DNA from 3 places in the Streptomyces sp. CA-251387 genome. Region 2 is predicted to be linked to each of the others. Evidence: predicted binding sites of a transcription regulator. Region 2 holds the regulator's gene; each other region holds the start of a gene.

Region 1 (3,273 bases), 2.6 Mb from region 2:
GTGGCCTGCGTAGTCCTGGCCTGCGTGCTGCTCGCCGGTTGCACCCAGTCGGCCGATTCCGCCGGCTCCCGTGGAGGGCCGGGCGGCAATGCGGCACAGGAAGGCGGCAGGGCGGCACCAGGACGCAGCAAGGCGGACCAAGAAGCACGATCGGCGAAAGGGCCGACGCAGGCGGCACAGCCGTACCGCCGCTGGGGCCTGACCGCCCCGCTGCCCGCGCCCCCTTCCCCGCCCGCCCGGCGGCAGCCGCCACGCGCGGGTGACCGGTTGCCCGTCGTGGACCGCGTCCCCACCGGCGACCAGGTCGTCTTCCTCACCTACGACGACGGCGCCGAGAAGGACCCCCGCTTCGTCGACATGGTCCGTGAACTGCGCCTGCCCGTCAGCATGTTCCTCACGGACAGCGTGGTCGGCCCGGGCTACGGCCACTTCGCGCGCCTTCGCTCGGTGGGCGCGTCCATCCAGAACCACACCCTCGACCACGCCGCCCTGCGCGGTCTGCCGTACGCCGGCCAGCGCGCCGAGATCTGCGGCCAGCAGAACAAACTCCGCGCCCGCTTCGGCATCCGCCCCCGCCTCTTCCGCCCGCCCTACGGCACGTACGACACCACCACGCTCCGCGCCGCCGCCCACTGCGGGGTCACGGCGGTGGTGCTGTGGCGCGCGGCGATGGAGGGCGACGGCGAACTGACGTACGCCAGGGGCCCCGGCCGGCTGCGGGCCGGGGACATCATCTCCGTCCCTTCGGGTGAGCCGACCGGGCTGAGCCTGCGGGAGCGGACGACGAGGCTGCTGCGGGAGATCCAGGGGCGGGGGCTGACGGTGGGCCGATTGGAGGACTACGTCTGAGGGAACTTTCCGGCGCGCCGACGGAACTCTTCGGCGCCGGTCCAGGCATTCCAGCCCGTCCGGCGTTTGAGGACGAGGCCCGTTCAGGGCCGAAGCGGGGGCCTGGGGGGGGCAGCCCCAGAACGGCCACGGCAACGCCGGTCACCGGAACCAGGGCTCAGCCGGCGCGGCGAACGCGCAGCGAATTAGCAGTCCGCTTGACCGAGTGCTAATCACGGTCATAGTCTCGGCTCTGGCACTCGACAGAGGAGAGTGCCAACAACGCGACGGGCAGGTCCGGCACCCGCGACGACGGATCGACCTGGTCGCCACCTCAGACAGTTAACCCCGTGAGATCTCCGAAGGGGGAGGTCGGATCGTGACGACCGCCAGCTCCAAGGTTGCCATCAAGCCGCTCGAGGACCGCATCGTGGTCCAGCCGCTGGACGCCGAGCAGACCACGGCCTCTGGCCTGGTCATCCCGGACACCGCCAAGGAGAAGCCCCAGGAGGGCGTCGTCCTGGCCGTGGGCCCGGGCCGCTTCGAGAACGGCGAGCGCCTGCCGCTCGACGTCAAGACCGGCGACATCGTGCTGTACAGCAAGTACGGCGGCACCGAGGTGAAGTACAACGGCGAGGAGTACCTCGTCCTCTCGGCTCGCGACGTGCTCGCGATCATCGAGAAGTAAGACCACCTCGAAGCATTTGCTTCCAGCTGCGCCCCTGGCCCCCGCGACCACTTAAAGAAGCCGGGCGCCCGGGGCGCAGTGTCTTTTTGAACCCACAGATTCCGAGAGGGCTCCCGCTGTCATGGCGAAGATCCTGAAGTTCGACGAGGACGCCCGTCGCGCCCTCGAGCGCGGCGTCAACAAGCTGGCCGACACGGTGAAGGTGACGATCGGCCCCAAGGGCCGCAACGTCGTCATCGACAAGAAGTTCGGCGCCCCCACCATCACCAACGACGGTGTCACCATCGCCCGCGAGGTCGAGGTCGAGGACCCGTACGAGAACCTCGGCGCCCAGCTGGTGAAGGAGGTGGCGACCAAGACCAACGACATCGCGGGTGACGGTACGACCACCGCCACCGTGCTCGCCCAGGCGCTGGTGCGCGAGGGCCTGAAGAACGTCGCCGCGGGTGCCTCCCCGGCGCTGCTGAAGAAGGGCATCGACGCGGCCGTCGCCGCCGTCTCCGAGGAGCTGCTCGCCTCGGCCCGCCCGATCGACGAGAAGTCCGACATCGCCGCCGTCGCCGCGCTGTCCGCCCAGGACCAGCAGGTCGGCGAGCTCATCGCCGAGGCGATGGACAAGGTCGGCAAGGACGGTGTCATCACCGTCGAGGAGTCCAACACCTTCGGTCTGGAGCTGGACTTCACCGAGGGCATGGCCTTCGACAAGGGCTACCTGTCGCCGTACTTCGTGACGGACCAGGAGCGCATGGAGGCCGTCCTGGAGGACCCCTACATCCTCATCAACCAGGGCAAGATCTCCTCCATCGCGGACCTGCTGCCGCTGCTGGAGAAGGTCATCCAGGCGGGTGCCTCCAAGCCGCTGCTGATCATCGCCGAGGACGTCGAGGGCGAGGCCCTGTCGACCCTGGTCGTCAACAAGATCCGCGGCACCTTCAACGCGGTCGCCGTCAAGGCCCCCGGCTTCGGTGACCGCCGCAAGGCGATGCTGCAGGACATGGCGGTCCTCACCGGCGCCACGGTCATCTCCGAGGAGGTCGGCCTCAAGCTCGACCAGGTCGGCCTGGACGTGCTGGGCTCCGCCCGCCGTGTCACGGTCACCAAGGACGACACGACCATCGTCGACGGCGCCGGCAACTCCGAGGACGTCCAGGGCCGCGTCGCCCAGATCAAGGCCGAGATCGAGAACACCGACTCCGACTGGGACCGCGAGAAGCTCCAGGAGCGCCTCGCGAAGCTGGCCGGCGGCGTGTGCGTGATCAAGGTCGGCGCCGCCACCGAGGTGGAGCTGAAGGAGAAGAAGCACCGCCTGGAGGACGCCATCTCCGCGACCCGCGCCGCGGTCGAGGAGGGCATCGTCTCCGGTGGTGGCTCCGCGCTGGTCCACGCCGCCAAGGTGCTGGAGGGCGGCCTCGGCAAGACCGGCGACGAGGCCACCGGTGTCGCCGTCGTCCGCCGCGCGGTCGTCGAGCCGCTGCGCTGGATCGCCGAGAACGCCGGCCTGGAGGGCTACGTCATCACCTCCAAGGTCGCCGAGCTCGACAAGGGCCAGGGCTTCAACGCCGCCACCGGCGAGTACGGCGACCTGGTCAAGGCCGGCGTCATCGACCCGGTCAAGGTCACCCGCTCCGCCCTGGAGAACGCCGCCTCCATCGCCTCCCTCCTCCTCACGACCGAGACCCTGGTCGTCGAGAAGAAGGAAGAGGAGGAGCCGGCCGCCGCTGGTCACGGCCACGGCCACGCCCACTGAGGCACGTACC
Region 2 (3,273 bases):
CGACTGCCCGGACTGCGTGCCCGGCCGGATGTCGACCTCCTCCAGCCCGTCCAGCGTCTCCAGCGGCACCTTGGTACCGAGAGCCGCCGCGGTCATCGGGATCGTCACCGTGCAGTGCAGGTCGTCGCCGCGCCGCTGGAAGGTGGGGTGCGCGATCTCGTGGATCTCGACGTACAGGTCACCGGCGGGCCCGCCGCCGGGGCCGACCTCGCCCTCACCGGCGAGCTGGATCCGCGTGCCGTTGTCGACACCGGCCGGGATCTTGACGGTCAGGGTCCGACGCGACCGCACGCGCCCGTCACCCGCGCACTCGGGGCACGGCGTCGGCACGACCGTCCCGAAGCCCTGGCACTGCGGACACGGCCGCGAGGTCATGACCTGGCCCAGGAAGGACCGCGTCACCTGCGACACCTCACCGCGACCGCGACACATGTCACAGGTCTGCGCGGAGGTCCCCGGCGCCGCGCCCTCACCGTTGCAGGTGTTGCAGACGACGGCCGTGTCGACCTGGATGTCCTTCGTCGTGCCGAAGGCCGCCTCGTCGAGCTCGATCTCCAGCCGGATCATCGCGTCCTGGCCGCGCCGGGTGCGCGAGCGCGGACCGCGCTGGGACGCCGTACCGAAGAAGGCGTCCATGATGTCCGAGAAGTTGCCGAACCCGCCCGCGCCGAAGCCGCCGGCGCCCGCGCCGCCCGCCTGGGACAGCGGGTCGCCGCCGAGGTCGTAGACCTGCTTCTTCTGCGGGTCCGACAGCACCTCGTAAGCGGCGTTGATCTCCTTGAACCGCTCCTGGGTCTTCGGATCCGGGTTGACGTCCGGGTGCAGCTCGCGTGCGAGCCGCCGGAAGGCCTTCTTGATCTCTTCCTGCGACGCGTCGCGACGCACGCCGAGAACGGCGTAGTAGTCCGTGGCCACTTACGACTCCGCCAGGATCTGTCCGACGTACCGTGCCACTGCGCGTACCGCTCCCATCGTTCCCGGGTAATCCATGCGGGTCGGTCCGACCACGCCGAGCTTGGCGACTGCCTCGCCGCCCGAACCGTAGCCGACCGACACCACGGACGTGGAGTTGAGTCCCTCATGGGCGTTCTCGTGACCGATGCGCACGGTCATGCCCGAATCCTTCGCCTCGCCCAGCAACTTGAGGAGCACGACCTGCTCCTCGAGGGCCTCCAGGACGGGCCGGATGGTGAGGGGGAAGTCATGTCCGAAGCGGGTGAGATTGGCGGTGCCGCCGATCATCAGCCGCTCCTCGTTCTCCTCGACGAGCGTCTCCAGGAGGGTGGAGAGCACGGTCGAGACGGTGCCGCGGTCCTCCATGTCGAAGGCCTCGGGGAGGTCCTCGACGAGCATCGGCACATCGGTGAAGCGCCGCCCCGCGACCCGGCTGTTGAGCCGCGCGCGTAGATCCGCGAGCGAGGTCTCCCCGAAGGGCGCCGGGCAGTCGATCATCCGCTGCTCGACTCGCCCGGTGTCCGTGATCAGCACGAGCATCACGCGCGCGGGCGCGAGCGACAGCAGCTCGACATGCCGGACGGTGGACCGGGTCAGCGACGGATACTGCACGACGGCGACCTGCCGTGTGAGCTGCGCGAGCAGCCGCACGGTCCGCGCCACCACATCATCAAGGTCTACGGCGCCCTCGAGGAAGTTCTGGATGGCGCGCCGCTCCGGCGGGCTCATCGGCTTGACGCCGGCGAGCTTGTCGACGAACAGCCGGTAGCCCTTGTCGGTCGGGATCCGACCGGCGCTGGTGTGCGGCTGGGCGATGTAGCCCTCGTCCTCCAGGGCCGCCATGTCGTTGCGGACGGTCGCCGGGGAGACGCCGAGGTTGTGCCGCTCGGTGAGCGCCTTGGAGCCGACCGGCTCCTCCGTCCCGACGTAGTCCTGGACGATGGCGCGCAACACCTGAAGCCTGCGTTCACTCAGCATCTCGCGCACACCTCCAGAACTCGTTCCCTTTGGCACCTTGCCTGGCACTCTGTCCGTCCGAGTGCCAGCCGTCCCCGGCCAGTGTACGGCGGTGGGGTACGCCCCGGGCAAGGCCGGTCCGGCACCACCGTGCTCGGACGTGCTGTCCCAGCTAGCGTCGCGGTATGACGGTGACTTGGGAAGAGCTGGGGTGGGAGCGGCTGGCGGCCGGGGTGGGCCGGTGCCGGCTTCCGGTGTGGGACTGCACGGCGGGGCTGGTCGTCGGGGACGGCACCGCGCTGGTCGTCGACGCCGGGTCGAGCGTCGCGGAGGGCGCGCGGTTGCGTACGCAGGCGCAGTGGCTCGCGGGTCACCGTGTGACTCATCTCGCTCTGACGCATCCCCACTTCGACCATGTCTTCGGGGCGGCGGCGTTCGCGGGGGCGGAGATCTTCGGTGCGGTGGGTGTGGACACGGTGTTCGAGGGGCGGCACGCGCGCGAGGAGCTGCGCGGGGACGCGGTGCGGGGCGGCCTGGACCCGGCGGCGGCCGAGGAGGCCGTGGACGCCCTGGTCCGCCCCCGCCATCAGGTGAGCGGCGAGTGGACCCTCGACCTGGGCGGCGGCCGTCAGGTCCTGCTGGCGAACGTGGGCCCGGCGCACACGGCCCACGACCTGGTCGTGCTCGTGCCGGGCGAGCTCCCCGGCGATCGGGAGGTGGTCTTCTGCGGTGACCTGGTGGAGGAGTCCGGCGAGCCCCAGGCCGGCCCCGACGCCGTACCGTCGCACTGGCCGGCCGCCCTGGACCGCCTGCTGGACCTGGGCGGCGAGGACGCGCTGTACGTGCCCGGTCACGGAGCGGTGGTCGACGCGGAGTTCGTACGACGCCAGCGCGACGCCCTCGCCGCCCGCTTCGGCGTGTCGCGCTGATCTGTGCTCCCTGACGGCCGGGCTTCTCCTATCGTCACTCGAATGCGCCAGTACTCACCGGACCTGACTCCCCCCTGGAAGAAGCCCAAGCCGGTCCCCGAGGTCCCGGCAGAGCCCGGCCTGGTGGTCGAGGAGCCGGGTACGGGCTTCTGCGGTGCGGTGATCCGCTGTGAGGCCGGCACGGTCACCCTGGAGGACCGCTTCGGCAAGCACCGGGTGTTCCCGCTGGAACCGCGCGGGTTCCTGCTGGAGGGCAAGGTGGTGACCCTGGTACGGCCGTCGGGCGCGGCTCCGGTACGTCCCACCCGTACGGCATCCGGTTCGGTCGCCGTCCCCGGCGCACGCGCGCGCGTGGCCCGCGCCGGCCGTATCTACGTCGAGGGCCGCCACGACGCCGAGCTGGTCGAGAAGGTGTGGGGCGACGACCTGCGCA
Region 3 (3,273 bases), 1.2 Mb from region 2:
CGCGGAGGGCTCCAAGACCCTGGCGTACGAGATCTGCGAGCAGCTCGGCTGGCAGCTCCCCGACCAGCTGGTCGTGCCGATCGCCTCCGGCTCCCAGCTCACGAAGATCGACAAGGGTCTGCAGGAGCTGATCAAGCTCGGGCTCGTCGAGGACAAGCCGTACAAGATCTTCGGCGCGCAGGCCGAGGGCTGCTCGCCGGTGTCGACCGCCTTCAAGGCCGGGCACGACGTCGTCCGCCCGCAGAAGCCGAACACCATCGCCAAGTCGCTGGCCATCGGCAACCCGGCCGACGGGCCCTACGTCCTGGACATCGCCCGCCGCACGGGTGGTTTCGTGGAGGACGTGACGGACGAGCAGGTCGTGGATGCGATCAAGATCCTCGCCAGGACCGAGGGCATCTTCGCGGAGACCGCCGGCGGTGTGACGGTGGGCGTCACGAAGAAGCTCATCGAGGACGGGGTCCTCGACCCGACCAAGACGACGGTCGTCCTCAACACCGGTGACGGTCTCAAGACGCTGGACGCGGTGGCCGGTACGGGGCTTACTGCGACCATTCGTCCCAGCCTGGACTCCTTCCGCGAGGCTGGACTCGTCTAGACCGTTGTCCGCTGCGGGCCGGTGGGGGCTGGTCGCGCAGTTCCCCGCGCCCCTAGGGACGCTGCCCCACCGAACCTGCATACCTGACCGGAGGTCATAACGTGAGCGTCACCGTCCGCATCCCCACCATCCTGCGCACCTACACCGGCGGGCAGGCCGAGGTCGCCGCCGAGGGCGCCACCCTCGCCGAGGTCATCGCCGACCTGGAGAAGAACCACACGGGTATCGCCGCCCGCGTGCTCGACGACCAGGGCAAGCTGCGTCGGTTCGTCAACGTGTACGTCAATGACGACGACGTCCGTTTCGAGCAGGGGCTGGAGACGGCGACGCCGGACGGTGCGGGTGTCTCCATCATTCCGGCCGTCGCCGGTGGATGAGCTGACCGAATGACCGATCATTACCATCGGTAACACGCGTTACTGAGAGTTCATCGAATTGCCCCCTCCGTGAGAGAAGCGGAGGGGGCAATTCTGTGTGGTTGAGCGAGGTACAGTTGGGGAACATGCCGCCGATCCGCGGGTCGGCAGCCCTTCATTTCTGCCGTATGCCCGACAAGAAGTAGCCAAAGTGTGCGGGTTTTTTGCGGCTTTTGTTCCCTTTGTCGGGTCCGACTTGACCTGAAGTGAGGGGAATTGTCCCCACATTCCCGACCGGTCGTGCCCGGAATTCTCGTCCGATTGACCTGTTGCAGACGGCAGTTGGGCAGATACATTCAGCCGCGGTCGACGCGTTCCGGCGCACGCCCCCGACCGATGGGGGGTGAGGTCTGACCCGGATCCGCGAAGTGTGGATCTGTGCAAGGGCCAGTAATAGGGGAGTTAGGCATGGCTCAGGGCACCGTCAAGTGGTTCAACGCGGAGAAGGGGTACGGCTTCATCGCGGTCGACGGTGGTGCGGATGTTTTCGTCCACTACAGCGCGATCCAGATGGACGGCTACCGCACCCTGGAGGAAGGCCAGCGGGTCGAGTTCGAGATCTCGCAGGGCCAGAAGGGGCCGCAGGCGGACATGGTCCGCGTGGCCGGCTGAAGCACGCGCCGACTGACTGCAGCGACGTTCTTCTTCGAAGGGCCCGCACCTCCCGGGGTGCGGGCCCTTCGCCATGTCCGGGGTCCGTTCGGGACCTGTTCGTCAGCTGTTCGCGCGAGGCGGACCGCCCTGCCCGATCCCCGAGAGCCGCTTGCACTCGCCTACCCCGAGTGCTAATCATTGGCGTTAGCACTCTGAAGGTGAGAGTGACAAAGAAGGACCGGGTCGGTGAGGCCCGCAGGCCGGGTGGGGCAAGGAACCACGAGGCATGCGTGCCGTCCGTCGCGGGCGCGGGCGCGGTCCGAAGGAATCACCCCCAGTCCTGGAGGGACCACTTCACATGGCCAAGATCATCGCGTTCGACGAGGAGGCGCGGCGCGGCCTCGAGCGCGGCATGAACCAGCTCGCGGACGCCGTCAAGGTGACGCTCGGCCCCAAGGGCCGCAACGTCGTCCTCGAGAAGAAGTGGGGCGCCCCCACGATCACCAACGACGGTGTCTCCATCGCCAAGGAGATCGAGCTCGAGGACCCGTACGAGAAGATCGGCGCCGAGCTGGTCAAGGAAGTCGCCAAGAAGACGGACGACGTCGCCGGTGACGGTACGACCACCGCGACCGTTCTCGCCCAGGCCCTGGTCAAGGAGGGCCTGCGCAACGTAGCCGCCGGCGCCAACCCGATGGCCCTGAAGCGCGGTATCGAGAAGGCCGTCGAGGCCGTCTCCGCCGCCCTGCTGGAGCAGGCGAAGGACGTCGAGACCAAGGAGCAGATCGCCTCCACGGCCTCCATCTCCGCCGCCGACACCCAGATCGGTGAGCTCATCGCCGAGGCCATGGACAAGGTCGGCAAGGAAGGCGTCATCACCGTCGAGGAGTCCCAGACCTTCGGTCTGGAGCTGGAGCTCACCGAGGGTATGCGCTTCGACAAGGGCTACATCTCGGCGTACTTCGCCACCGACATGGAGCGTATGGAGGCCGTCCTCGACGACCCGTACATCCTGATCGCCAACTCCAAGATCTCCTCGGTCAAGGATCTGCTCCCGCTCCTGGAGAAGGTCATGCAGTCGGGCAAGCCGCTGCTGATCATCGCCGAGGACGTCGAGGGCGAGGCCCTGTCGACCCTGGTCGTCAACAAGATCCGCGGCACCTTCAAGTCCGTCGCCGTCAAGGCCCCGGGCTTCGGTGACCGCCGCAAGGCCATGCTGAACGACATCGCCATCCTCACCGGCGGCGAGGTCATCTCCGAGGAGGTCGGTCTCAAGCTCGAGAACACCTCCCTGGACCTCCTGGGCAAGGCCCGCAAGGTCGTCATCACCAAGGACGAGACCACCATCGTCGACGGTGCCGGCTCCTCCGAGCAGGTCGCGGGCCGTGTGAACCAGATCCGCGCCGAGATCGAGAACAGCGACTCGGACTACGACCGCGAGAAGCTGCAGGAGCGTCTGGCGAAGCTCGCCGGCGGCGTCGCGGTCATCAAGGCCGGTGCCGCCACCGAGGTGGAGCTCAAGGAGCGCAAGCACCGCATCGAGGACGCCGTGCGCAACGCCAAGGCGGCCGTCGAGGAGGGCATCGTCGCCGGTGGTGGCGTGGCCCTCATCCAGGCCACCGCTGTCTTCGAGAAGCTGGAGCTCGAGGGTGACGAGGCGACCGG

Evidence for each region. The regulator HrcA, encoded in region 2, represses chaperone genes, less so after heat shock. The targets are predictions, from matches to a motif close to TTNGCACTCNGNNNNNCNGAGTGCNAA.
Region 1: the regulator HrcA is predicted to act here: its motif matches at 1,035-1,061, upstream of groES (co-chaperone GroES).
Region 3: the regulator HrcA is predicted to act here: its motif matches at 1,777-1,803, upstream of groL (chaperonin GroEL).

Annotation. Positions count from the first base shown of each region.
Region 1 is NZ_JBNJMJ010000001.1:5,690,429-5,693,701, forward strand. Features, by position in the region: gene ACQEV2_RS25665 (polysaccharide deacetylase family protein) at 1-849, shown strand, start outside; gene groES (co-chaperone GroES) at 1,208-1,516, shown strand; gene groL (chaperonin GroEL) at 1,638-3,263, shown strand.
Region 2 is NZ_JBNJMJ010000001.1:3,120,118-3,123,390, forward strand. Features, by position in the region: gene dnaJ (molecular chaperone DnaJ) at 1-915, opposite strand, end outside; gene hrcA (heat-inducible transcriptional repressor HrcA) at 916-1,932, opposite strand; gene ACQEV2_RS13980 (MBL fold metallo-hydrolase) at 2,097-2,840, shown strand; gene ACQEV2_RS13985 (DUF3097 domain-containing protein) at 2,883-3,273, shown strand, end outside.
Region 3 is NZ_JBNJMJ010000001.1:4,321,487-4,324,759, reverse strand. Features, by position in the region: gene thrC (threonine synthase) at 1-598, shown strand, start outside; gene ACQEV2_RS19180 (MoaD/ThiS family protein) at 700-975, shown strand; gene ACQEV2_RS19175 (cold-shock protein) at 1,423-1,626, shown strand; gene groL (chaperonin GroEL) at 1,967-3,273, shown strand, end outside.